DNA from 3 places in the Paenibacillus sp. GYB004 genome. Region 3 is predicted to be linked to each of the others. Evidence: riboswitches for the same ligand, from Rfam matches in the RefSeq annotation. Region 3 holds a riboswitch; each other region holds the start of a gene.
What was found. Region 3 has a riboswitch for cyclic di-GMP ahead of PV433_RS00775 (hypothetical protein). Riboswitches for the same ligand answer to the same signal wherever they lie in the genome.
Positions count from the first base shown of each region.

Region 1: another riboswitch for cyclic di-GMP. It lies ahead of ggt (gamma-glutamyltransferase); the one in region 3 lies ahead of PV433_RS00775 (hypothetical protein).
Region 2: another riboswitch for cyclic di-GMP. It lies ahead of PV433_RS19010 (diguanylate cyclase domain-containing protein); the one in region 3 lies ahead of PV433_RS00775 (hypothetical protein).

Region 1 is NZ_JARBDB010000011.1:385,489-389,681, forward strand. It holds gene PV433_RS07595 (hypothetical protein) at 1-249, shown strand, start outside; partial or broken gene PV433_RS07600 (HAD hydrolase family protein) at 262-471, shown strand; gene PV433_RS07605 (HAD family hydrolase) at 710-997, shown strand; cyclic di-GMP riboswitch class I at 1,451-1,542, shown strand; gene ggt (gamma-glutamyltransferase) at 1,798-3,417, shown strand; gene PV433_RS07615 (methyl-accepting chemotaxis protein) at 3,541-4,193, shown strand, end outside.
Region 2 is NZ_JARBDB010000047.1:98,391-102,583, forward strand. It holds gene PV433_RS19000 (AAA family ATPase) at 1-124, shown strand, start outside; gene PV433_RS19005 (HAD family hydrolase) at 292-957, shown strand; cyclic di-GMP riboswitch class I at 1,141-1,233, shown strand; gene PV433_RS19010 (diguanylate cyclase domain-containing protein) at 1,364-3,397, shown strand; gene hflX (GTPase HflX) at 3,477-4,193, shown strand, end outside.
Region 3 is NZ_JARBDB010000002.1:165,033-169,225, reverse strand. It holds gene PV433_RS00795 (hypothetical protein) at 1-30, shown strand, start outside; gene rsgA (ribosome small subunit-dependent GTPase A) at 82-1,158, shown strand; gene PV433_RS00785 (universal stress protein) at 1,569-2,015, shown strand; gene PV433_RS00780 (sporulation protein YjcZ) at 2,200-2,322, shown strand; cyclic di-GMP riboswitch class I at 2,642-2,740, shown strand; gene PV433_RS00775 (hypothetical protein) at 2,941-3,234, shown strand; gene PV433_RS00770 (pirin family protein) at 3,561-4,193, opposite strand, start outside.

The DNA.
Region 1 (4,193 bases), on a different contig from region 3:
ACAATCGCAGGTCGAGAAGGGCTCCGGTTGAACCCTTCGAATATCGAGCTTAATGAATCGGGGATGGATTTCATCGTCGCCTTCGCAACGGATACGGACGGAACCGATTGGGTGCTCCGCAAGCCCCGGCGGTCCGACGTATGGGAGAGGGCGGAGAACGAGAGAAACGTACTGAATCTGGTTCGGGAGCTGACGATAGAGACTCTTATGCGGTCGTCCGCCACTGTTTTGCTGCGAAAAGTCATCTAATCCGGCGCATTGATGGTAACCGTGTTGCTCCGTATAATTGATAATGCAGACTTGCTGGTCGAGCTGGAGCAAACCGGCCATTGTGTCGGTTTTGCTTCCGACCGTCCTTGCCGGGATATGCTTCCCGTCTTGGATGAACGGTTGAGAAAGCGGCTTCTGATCGGCGCCAACGGGGCGATGACTTACTTCGAGGGCGAGCTTCAAGCCTCGGTTCCGATCCCTGTCGGACTTGCGAAGGAACTGCTGCATATTTTACAAGAGTTCGATGCCGAATATCTTATCGACGACAGATGGAATTACGCCTGCCGCATGGCGGATTCGCATCCGGCATCCGTTCCTTTGCTTTGTAGACCCGGACAAGCTTGCGGCTCGCATCGAATTGGACTAGATCGAATCGTATATGAAAATCGTAGTGCTGCCCGGCTCCGATTTCGGCGAGTTACCCCGGAGATTGGAGCGGATGGACGTAACGATCCACCATCATTCGACAGAAGGAATACTCGATCTGACCTACAAGGGCGTAAACAAAATGTCGGCTCTGGAGCTATCGGGTTATCCCATCGGCCCGTTCGTCTGCTTCGGTAACGACATGAACGATCTGCCACTGTTCGAGAAGGCGCATCATTCGGTGGCGATCGGGGATTACGAGCCTTTGCTGCGAATCGCCAAGGAACGAATTCCGGCAGACCAGCATACGGAACGCAACATCATCTGCAAGCTTCGCGAGTTGGGCGAACGATATGCATGACTTTCGAATCAACCCGGCTGGACTTCAATCTGACTCCTTATGAAAGGGGACAGATTTTTTTGTGCCGAAAGTCGCATTACTGTATTAACGGAGATACGGGAATTTGGGAGTTCTGGATTTTTGCAAACGGGTCTGTCCGGGTTCGCGCGGGGAACGTTTACAAATCTTCCATGTCGTTTTACAATTTTTAACTTGAAAGCGGGAGACGATCATGCTACAAATAAGGAATATAGTGCCAAACGAATTCCAGGGATTAACTGAATTGATTCAAATGTAACAACGAAGCATCCTATATAGTGGAAAAACGACAAAATTCACCATGAGAAACCATAAAAACTTCATCGAAAAATGACGATGAATGGCGTTTTCTGCCATGGGAATGATTAAAAACACTTGAAATAATTATTATATAAGTTATTATAGTACGTAAGACTCAGTATATGGATGTTTCATAACAGAAAAAGGCACACTGTCCGAAAGGACAGGCCGCAAAGCTACAGGGGCTACCCCTTCCCGCATGGAAGGCATGCCAGCCAGTTGCCTGTCACCAACGGCCAATAGAGTCTATGGAGGTGACAATTACTTTGTCGCCTTTTTTGTGTGCGCAGAAAGGGGGAGATGCAATAAACCCGGCATAAGGCTCGACATTTACGGCCATGTTCAACCAAGCTATATACCAACGGAGGGTAGAGTATATGACGAACGGTTTTCGAAAAAAAATAGCCATTATTACGCTTATATTCACATTATGTTTCAGCAGCATCGCTGCGGCGGCGCAATCGACAGGCCGACCGACGACGATGGGGACGAACGGCATGGTCACCACCCAGCATTATCTGGCTTCCGCAGCGGCGCTCAAAGTGCTCCAGGACGGCGGTAATGCGGTTGATGCGGCGATTGCGGCGGCAGCTGTATTGTCGGTCGTGTATCCGCACTACGTCAGCATCGGCGGAGATGCGTTCTGGATGGTTTACAACGCGGAAACCAAAGAGCTGAAAGCATTAAACGCGAGCGGCCGCTCCGGGGAAAATGTCACGATCGATTTCTACAAAAACCTCGGCTACAGCCAAATCCCAAGCCGCGGCTACTTGTCGGCCAACACCGTGCCCGGAGCCGTATCGGGCTGGGAAGAAGCCTACAATTACGCCAAAACATCGATGAAAAACAGTTTACCGTGGCATAAACTGCTGGAGCCGGCCATCCAGTACGCCGGCAAAGGCTTTCCGGTTACTCCGAACCAGGAGCTCTGGACGATTATCGATACCGATACGACTCAGCCGGAGATCAAAAATCTGCAGCGGTTCGAGACGTTCCGCAACACCTTTTTGAAGCCGAACGGCGACGTGTACAAAGCCGGAGATTTGTTCGTTCAGAAAGATTTGGCCCATACGCTTGAGCTGATTGCCAAAAAAGGAGCCGACGGGTTCTATAAAGGCGAAGTGGCCGAGAAAATTGTCGCGGACATTCAGAAGCACGGCGGCGTGATGACGAAAAAAGATTATGCCGACCACAAAGCAAACTGGGTAGACCCGATCTCGGCGAACTACCGCGGCTATACGGCTTACAATTTCCCGCCGAACACGCAGGGCATGGCATCCTTGTCGATCCTGAACATTTTGAACAACTTTGATCTGAAAAACGACGTGGAGGAAGGCAGCGCCGACTACTATCACTTGATCGTCGAAGCGACGAAGCACGCTTTTGCCGATCGGGACAAATGGTTGACGGACCCGGAATTCGCCGATATACCGGTGGATGAGATTTTGTCGAAAGAGCGCGGAATCGAGCTTGCTTCCCGGATCGACATGACGCAAGTATCGAATAACTTGAAGCCGCTCGATCCGAAGGGCGATACGGTCTGGCTGGGGATCGTGGACAAGGACGGAAACGCCGTATCGATGATTCAGAGCCACTACTTTGACTACGGCTCGGGCGTCGTCGCCGACGGTACGGGCGTATTGCTGCAAAACCGCGGCAGCTTCTTCTCCCTGGACCCGGATCATATCAACCGTCTGGAGCCGAACAAGCGGACGTTCCATACGCTTAACCCGGCGATGCTGTTCAAGCACGGCAAGCCTTATCTGGTGTACGGCACGCAAGGTGGAGAGGGACAGCCGCAAACGCAAACCTCGCTCGTAACCCGGATTATCGATTACGGATTTACGGTGCAGCAAGCGATCGAGGCGCCTAGATGGCTGTATGGCCGGACGGTCGGCGCCCAATCGAACGACGTGAAGGTCGAAGGAAGAATTCCGAAAGAAGTGCAAGACGAGCTGATCAAAAGAGGTCATTCGATCGTTGAGCTTGAAGCTTACACAGACATAATGGGACAATCCGGCGCGATTCTGATTCATCCGGATACGAATGTGAAATTTGGCGGAGCAGACCCACGTGGGGAAGGGGCCGCACTCGGTTACTAATTGGTTGCTCCTTATCGCTTAGGTTTCGGCAGACAAGCAGCCGGACCTGAGCATAAGGAGCCTTCTTGTGACTGGACATCGGCTCGATCCCAATTAATCAACTTAGGATAGGGGTTAAATGAAGTGTTATCGAACGAACAACCGGACAACAACCGAAAAGGAATTGTTACGATCGGCAAGCGGATTACCGGCAAGCTTCAAAACAAATTGATCATCTTTTTTCTGTTAGTCGCACTCGTTCCGCTGATCGGCACGGCCATCTTCGTCTACCAAAAGGGATCTTCCGAGCTGATAACCAAACAGCGCGAGAGCTACGAGAAGCTGGTGGACAGCCGGGCGAACGGGATCAATCAATGGCTGGAAGAGCGGATGGGCAATATCAAGCTGCTCGCCACGACTTCGGAAGTGAAATCAACGGACAACGCGGCCAAATCCCGTTTTCTGCAAAGCATTACGAAAAATACGGAGTTTGACGGAAACGGCTTCCTGAATCCGAAAGGCACCGTCGAAGCCGTCGATACGCTGGAGCCGGGAACCGATCTTTCGATGAGACCGTTTTTCCACGCGGGAATGGAAGGGAGGTCGACGTTCTCCGACGTCTTGCTCGCCAAGACGACAGGGAAACGTTCGATCATTGCCGCTACGCCGGTAATCGGGAATAACGGAGAGAAGCTGGGCGTGCTGACGGGCGTTATCAATTTCGGCGATTTTGTTACAGCCTACTTGCAGGATTTGAATCTGGACGGCGGTAAAATATATCCGATCGTAATCGACAA
Region 2 (4,193 bases), on a different contig from region 3:
GATGCGTCATCAAGCGGTCCGGCTGCTCGGCCAGTATCAAAATAGTTCGCCGGGGCGTCAGGAACTGATGACGATTAAACCCGAGGATATGCGGACTGAGCCGCGTGCGGGACTTGGACTGTAAAAACCCGGCGCGTACGCGACGGCAAGCCGAAGGAAATGTGTAAAAGGAGCCGCAGGCTGCGGCTTTTTTCGGTTTGAAGCTACGCTGTCGGTGAAGTTCCGCTATAATGGAGGGATAGGAGTCCATATCCTTATAGAGCTAAATAGCGGATGGAGGCATACTGAACGATGATTCGAGCCATTGTGTTTGATTTTGACGGAGTTATTCTGGACACGGAAACCAATGAATTCAGGGCATACCAGGACGTGTATCGGCAGCATGGGGCGGAGCTCCCGCTTGAGGTATGGTCCAGCGTCATCGGAACGGACATGACGGACGTATTCGATCCGTACAAATATTTGGAAGACCAGACTGGGAAGCCGGTTGACCGCGACGCGTTCAGCCGGATGCGCAGAGAGCTGTTTCTGCAGCGGATGGAGACGGAGCAGCTTCGGCCTGGCGTCATATCGGTGCTGGATCAGGCTGCACGGCTCGGGCTTTCGGTCGGGCTGGCTTCCAGCTCGAGCCGGAGCTGGGTGACCGGGTACTTAACGAAGTTCGGGTTGCTGGACCGTTTCTCGTGCATTCGAACCAAGGACGACGTGTTGAAAGTGAAGCCGGACCCGGAGCTGTATGTACAGGCCGTCGGATGTCTCGGAGTCCAGCCCGGGGAAGCGATCGCGTTCGAGGATTCGGCTAACGGCGCACTAGCTGCCCACCGGGCGGGACTGCACTGCGTAATCGTGCCGAATCCGGTCACGGAGGCGCTGCTGTTCGGCGAGCACCGGAAACGTCTGACGACGATGGAGGGGCTTGATCTGGCCGAGCTAATCTCCGAGCTGCCGGCGGTCTAGCGAATGCGGCGGTTCGGCCTTTGTTCCGGTAGAACCGGCGGCTCGCATGCCGGGCCGAAACGAGAGATTTGCGACACTTTTTACCCTGAATCGACAGGCATTTGTACCGCTTACTTTCTAGTTTCAAAAAAAGGTAAGGTATGGTATATTAAATTTCGAGTACAACCAACGTCACATTCGTTATCATCTCGATGGCAAACTTGCCGAAAGGCAGGGACGCAAAGCTTCAGGTCTAACGCTCCACGCTCGATGAGCCATGACAGCTGGGCTGCCGACAACGTTCGCTTCAGCGATAAGTATTGCTGTGATCGGCCGTCCCTGTTTAGGGGCGGCTTTATATATGGCGGGCTTCTCCGCAGCAGTTCGTTTGCAGGATTCGAATATGCAGTTGAAAGGGAAGAACCCTATGCAGCGTATGGATTTAATACGGGCGTGCCTCCAATCCGTGTACCGAAGCGAGAAGTGGTTGTTCGTCGCGCTCGCACTGGTCGTCAGCGTCTGCGCGATTCTGTTTAGTGAGCCGGATGCCGCAAGCGTAGCGGCCTCGTGTACATTTGCCGGCTTTCTGCTAGCCTCCGTCATTTTTCGGGGGAAGCCGCCCGTTTTTTATGTGCTGACGGGGCTTGCTTTGTTCGTATACGCTGCAGCCTTGCAGCTTGACGTATGGTATGCCGAATTGTTCATCGCTTACCCGCTGTTGCTTATGTACGCTCTCCTAATGCCCAATCCCCTGTATATGCTAGTGGCCGCGCTTGCGGTTGGCCTCCATCTGTATACCGTCACCGACGACTCGGAACCATTCGCGCGGATCGCCCACCTGGTTTTTTTCTCGTTTATTGCTCTGGCCAACATTCTCCTCGCCTCTTATATTAAACATCTGGAGCAGGAACGAAACGAGTACCGCCACCTGAGCGGAATCGATTCGCTGACCGGCCTTGCTTCGCTGCAACAGACGCTGCAATTTGGTCAAAGACTGCTGGACGACGGCAGGACGGTCCGGGTGCTGCTGATCGATCTGAATTTTTTCAAGCAAATCAACGACACCTACGGCCACATGATCGGGAACCGCGTCATTATGCTTGTCGCCGACTACCTGCGGGAGATGATTCGTGATGTAAACGGTATCGCCGGGAGGCTGGGCGGGGACGAGTTTGTCGTCATCGTCGAGGATGCTCCCCGGTTTGAGAATATGCGGCAAAAGCTGCTGGACGAGCTGAACGGCAAGTCGTTTATCCCCGACGACGGGCTGCCTCCGGTATCGTTGTCCTTTTCGGTCGGCGTAGCGGTATCGTCAACCGAAGAGACGGTACATATCGAGGAACTGCTGCACGGTGCCGATCTGAATATGTATGAATATAAGCTGCAGCATAAGCTGCCGGCTTATCTCGGCAAAACGGCCGACCTGATCGAGCATAATCCGGCGCCGATCTGTACGTTCGACCGTAAAGGCAAGCTGCTGGCGATTAATCCCGCCGTCTCCGGGCTGCTCGGATATTCCGCCCAGGAGTTGACCAGACGCCAGTTCGTCGGGCTCATACATCCTCAGGACCGATTGAAAGCGTTGACATCTTTTCAGGAAGCGATGGAAGGCAACTCCGTGCATCTGGAGCTGAGGCTCATACATAGAGAAGGCTATACGGTCGAAGTGGACGTGACGAACATACCGATTATCGCCGATCTTCAAATCGTCGGCATATACGGAGTGGCCAAAGATGTTACGGACCGCAAAAAATCCGAAGAGCTGCTGCGCAACTCCGACCGTCTCGCGGTGATGGGGCAATTGGCCGCAGGTTTGGCGCACGAGATTCGCAACCCGCTTACTGCGCTGAAAGGGTTTATTCAGCTGCTGCAATCGTCCCCGAAGGAGAACAAGTCGTATTATCCGATCATGTTGACGGAGCTAGACCGGATCAATTTGATCCTTAATGAATTTTTGCTGCTATCCAAGCCGCGTCAGACGCTTTTTGGGGATACTGATATTCGGGTAGTCATTCGTCATGTGGTGACGCTGCTCGATACGCAAGCGATCCTCAACAAGGTGCGGATCGTCATCGTGGAGAAGGAGGATCTCCCGGTCATCCGCTGCGATGAGAACCAGATGAAGCAAGTGTTCGTCAATGTGCTGAAAAATGCGATCGAAGCGATGCCGGACGGCGGCGAAGTGACCGTTACGACGTTATTGTCCGAGCAGGACGTTGTCGTACGCGTGCAGGACGAAGGCGACGGCATATCGGATGAGCTGATCTCGCGGATCGGACAACCCTTTTTCACGACCAAAGATAAAGGAACGGGGCTTGGCCTGATGGTGTGCAATAACATTATGGAGAACCACGGTGGAAGGTTGACGATCCGAAGCGTTCCGGGCAAAGGGACTACGGTGGAAGTCGAGCTCCCGATCCGGGAAGGTGCGGCGCAGGAAGACCGGCTGGTCCGAGTATAGCCTTTCATTTTCCTATATGAAAGGTACTGGAGAAGTATGGTACAATAATACAATTGAGGGTCTGTGAAGGAGTGTTGGCATGAAACCACCGGTTCACGAAGTAGCCGGCGAAGCTTTGGATAAAGCGATCGTAGTCAGTCTGGTGCTGAAGGGGGACCGGTTATCCGACGACAGAGTCCAGCATTCGCTGGAAGAGCTCATCCGTCTGGCCGACAGCGCCGGAGTCGAAGTGCTTCATTCGGTCGTACAATCGAAGGACTCGATCGATTCGAAATGGTTTATCGGCAAAGGGAAAGCGGAGGAAGTGCGCGATCTTGCCGTGCAGCTCGGAGCCAATACGGCGATTTTCGACCAGGAGCTTTCCGGGGCGCAAGTCCGCAATCTCGAGCATGCGCTGGACCTGAAGATTATCGACCGCACTCAACTGATTCTCGATATATTCGCGCAGCGGGCGAAAACCCGCGAAGGCTTCCTCCAAGTGGAGCTGGCGCAGCTCAGCTACTTGCTGCCCCGGCTGTCCGGACACGGAGTGAATTTGTCGCGTCTTGGCGGGGGCATCGGTACGCGAGGTCCCGGGGAAACGAAGCTGGAGATGGACCGGCGGCATATTCGCAACCGGATCAGCGAGCTGCGCCATTCGCTCCAGGAAGTGAAACGGCATCGGGAACTGCACCGCGAGCGGAGGAAAAAAACCGGCGTGTACCAGGTGGCGCTGGTCGGATATACGAATGCGGGAAAATCGACCCTGCTGAACCGGATGACGTCGGCGGACGTATACGCCGAGAATCAGCTGTTC
Region 3 (4,193 bases):
GCGGAAGCACCGACCATGTATCGCGCTTGATGACGTGGCGGATGCCGCTTCCGTCCATTACGGGAGGAATCCGCATTGAATATGAAGTTGAATACGAATATGAACCGCTTGGGCTGGACGGCTGATAGAGAACGGCAGTTTCGGGAGACCGCGCAGCCGGGAGACGGATTTGGCCGAGTCGCGCTGGAGCATACCCATCTGTACCGGATCTACACGGAACGGGGGGATATGCTGGCGGAGGTGGCCGGCAAGCTGAGACACCAGGCGCAGGGCCGCGGCGATTACCCGGCCGTAGGCGACTGGGTGACGGTCCGGTACCGTGAAGCGGACAACCGGGCGATCATCCATTCGATCTTGCCGCGGACGAGCAAATTTTCGCGGAAGCTGGCCGGCTTCGTGACAGATGAGCAGATCGTGGCGGCTAACGTTGATACGGTTTTTCTGGTTGCTGCGCTGAACCAGGATTTTAACGTAAGGCGGCTGGAGAGGTATCTGATTCTGGCTTGGGAGAGCGGAGCGAATCCGGTCATCGTGCTGACGAAGGCGGACCTGTGCGGTGAAGACGAGAGGCGCGGGAAGGCGGCGGAGGCGGAGCACGTCGCGATGGGCGTGCCGATCTGTACGATCAGCGCAGCCGAAGGGGAAGGGCTGGACAGACTCGCGCCGTATTTCGGCGAAGGGCAGACGGTCGCTCTTCTCGGGTCGTCGGGTGCTGGGAAGTCGACGCTCGTCAACGCCTTGTACGGCGAAGCGGTCATGAACGTGAGGGAGATCCGCGAGGATGACGACAAGGGGCGTCATACGACGACGCACCGCGAGCTCGTGCCGCTGCCGGGCGGCGGCGTGCTGATCGACACGCCGGGCATGCGCGAGCTGCAGCTGTGGCATGCGGACGAGGGGCTTGGCCACGGGTTCCGCGACGTCGAGGAGCTCACGGCGGCGTGCCGATTCGACGACTGCAGCCATGGCAACGAGCCGGGCTGCGCGGTGAAGGAAGCGCTCCGCAGCGGCGCGCTGCCGGCCGACCGCTACGACAGCTACTTGAAGTTGCAGCGGGAGCTTGCCTACTTGGCCCGCAAGGAGGACAAGGCGCTGCAGCTGAAGGAGAAGAAGCGCTGGAAGAAGCTCCACTCGGACATGCGGAAGCATCATTCGTGATGAGTGGTGATGGACGGTGATGAATAGTGATGGATGGTAATGAACGGTAATGAACGATGATGGAGTACGGGGAGCGGATGCGGAGGCGTCTTGATCCGACTGCGGGGACCGCGGCGCCTTGCCCGTGCCAGTTGGGTAGCAGGCATAAGGTCGGCAGAAGCGTGTTCATTCTGGATACATCCGAGTGTGTCCGGCTTGACCGAAAACCGCGGAAAACATTCAAGCTTGTAATCGGAATTCAGGGGACGGCTTAAGTCGGAGCGGATGAAGCGTGACTGTTTCGACCGTGGCATACTGGGGTATAGATGTAGGATGTACTGCAATCGATAGTGATGTTTCTCACAGTGTCCGGACATGACGAGTGGTACGCTGGAGTAAGAACGATCTATCCAACAAAAGAGGTGCTGTATATGCCATTTCAACATGTACTGGTCGCATATGACGGATCGGAGCAAGCCCAGTCGGCGCTCTTGCGCGCAAAGGAGCTCGTTCGCAGCATACCGGGCTCGCGGCTTACGATCGCCCATGTATTCCATTATCCGAACCTGGTCGTAGGCGAAGCGATGATCGCCGCGCCGGTGCGCATGGAGCTGGACGAGTTGTCCGACTCGGAGAGAACGCTGGACGAAGCCAAAGAGCTAGCGACGGATTTGCCGAATGCGGCGACTGCGCTGCTTCAAGGAGACCCGGCGCGCGCCCTGCTCGATTACGCCGAAGAGCTGCAAGCGGATCTGATCGTAATCGGCAGCAGAGGGCTCAGCACGCTGAAGGAGCTGTTCCTCGGCAGTGTCAGCCATTATGTGGTGCAGCATGCGAAAGTCCCCGTTCTTGTCATCAAAAATCCGGACGATCTGTAAGCGGAGTGCCGCAAACCGGTATTGATAAAAAATTACGTTCGCCGGGACATCTGTACAGTCCGTTACCCGCCCCTCCTCATATTGTAGATCGTGTGGTTCATTCATCTCGACTGTCAATCGGGCCGCCCGGCCGGTTGCAACGGATGTCGGCCGCACAATCATGAAATATCGAGGAGGACTGACCATGGGATACGTTGGCGGTGCAGGATGCGGTTGCGGCCCGGGAGTTGGAGGCTTGTTTACTTCGACAGGCGTAATTCTGGTACTGTTCATCTTGCTTGTTATCGTCAGCCGGGCTTGGATCTAAGGGCTGATGGGCAAGCCGGGGAATCGGGTTAACGCCCGATTCCTTTCTTTTTGGAGAGGAACGTGTCCGTTTTTTAGCGGACTGAATCATCTGGCTCCCAGGAAAAACTCATTTTGCGCAGAGCCATTCATCGCGAAAAAGGATAAAAATAGTAACCATATGGAATATACCGGGAATAGTTGTCGAAAAAAAGAAGAAAATTGTAAATAATCGGGGCGTTTTTCCCGGAAATAGGTACAAAGGAGGATGCGAAGAAGGGGCTTCTCCCCTATTCTAAGAAGGAAGACGCGATACATACCATACCTAACTTCGATTACCTCCCGACAAACGGCAAACCCGGCTAAAGCCGGCGACGCAAAGCTAGAGGGGCTAAAGCAGCAGGTCGGAATCGACCTTGCCAAGCCAGCCAGCTGCCGAACGATTTGGATCGGAGTTTTTTGTAATATAGGAAGTTGTGCCAAGCAATTTCTTATGGATAACGGGAGCTTCCAAAGGAACAGCGATGGGCTACGAAGCAGGTCTGCGCTTTTGGGGGATTTTTTTGTATGCCAGGGGTCGGGGAACGGGAGCAGGACCAGTATCGGCTCTTCATCACTTGGGCGAAGGAGCTGAATCATTATGGAGGAACGGCACGCATCGGCGGAGCAAGGGTATTACCTGAAGATGGGGAACGACTTTGTCGGCATGTATCGTTCGAAGGAAGGGCCGAAGCTTTTTTTTAACCGGGACAAGTACCGGCTAAACGATTCGAAGTGGGATGTAGAGCTCGTCGTCGGGCGGCACAACAATCTGTTTATTTTTTATTGGCAGGGCGAGAGGAAGATTTCGTTCCGGTTCAGCAAAAATTTGGATCGGGTCATTCAATTGTACCGGCTGCTTCAAGAATATTTGGCCGCTCCACGGACGGTATAGGAGCGGATCTTCCGGGTCGGCCGTGACGGCCGGACCGTACACGGGATAAAGCAGCTTTCGTGCCATGCGTGGCGCGAGAGCTCTTTATCCCGTTTTTTTCTGCCGCCGCCAGCGCCCGGGTTATGCTTTCCGCCGCCGGAACACGCAGTCAGGGCAGGTCCGCAAGCGTCTCCTGCCTTGACTGACGGCACATCCGTGCATACCGACTCATTTATTTATGAAGTGCAAAGCATACCGGGGTATTGGATTAGGAGTCCGGTTTTCGCAGCTTATGCATGTGAGGCTGCTCGTTGCCGGCTTCGACAGAGAGCCGGTATCCGGTGCGATCAGCGTTTGTTATACAGCGGATAATCGGTTTCCGAAGGCACCTCGATCGCGACGAGTCGCAGAGCTTCATCTGCCGCTGCTCTCACAACGGTTGAGCCGCTCGTCCCGCCAGCGTCCAATACGGCGAAATCTTTGGAATGCAGCGCCGCCGACGCTTCGTCATCGGCCGAACCGAGAGATCCGGTGCCGCGAATCGCCAGAACCGCCATCGAACGTCCCGCCGCCAGCTCCAGCACATATTCGCCGCCTGCCTGTATCGTAATATCCCGCATATGCGCTTCCACCTTCAGCGCTACCGGCGATTGCCCGCCGATGACTTCTTTGACGGTGACGCCCTCGTGTTCTTGAACCGGGAACTGCTCGTGCTCGAATTGGCGATAGGTCGGCTGATCGTAACGTGTTTGGCGAAGATCGGGCTCGAACCAGATCTGAAATCCTTCCATATCCGGTCCGACAAAACGTTCCTCGTGGGAGACGCCCGATCCCGTCTGCATCACTTGCGCTCCGCCGGCCCCTATCGTGCTCTTGGTGCCCAGCGAGTCTCCGTGCACAGCCTTGCCTTGGATCACATAGGTGACAATCTCGAAGGCCTGATGCGGGTGCGGGGGAATATAGCCATCCTCGGGCGTAAA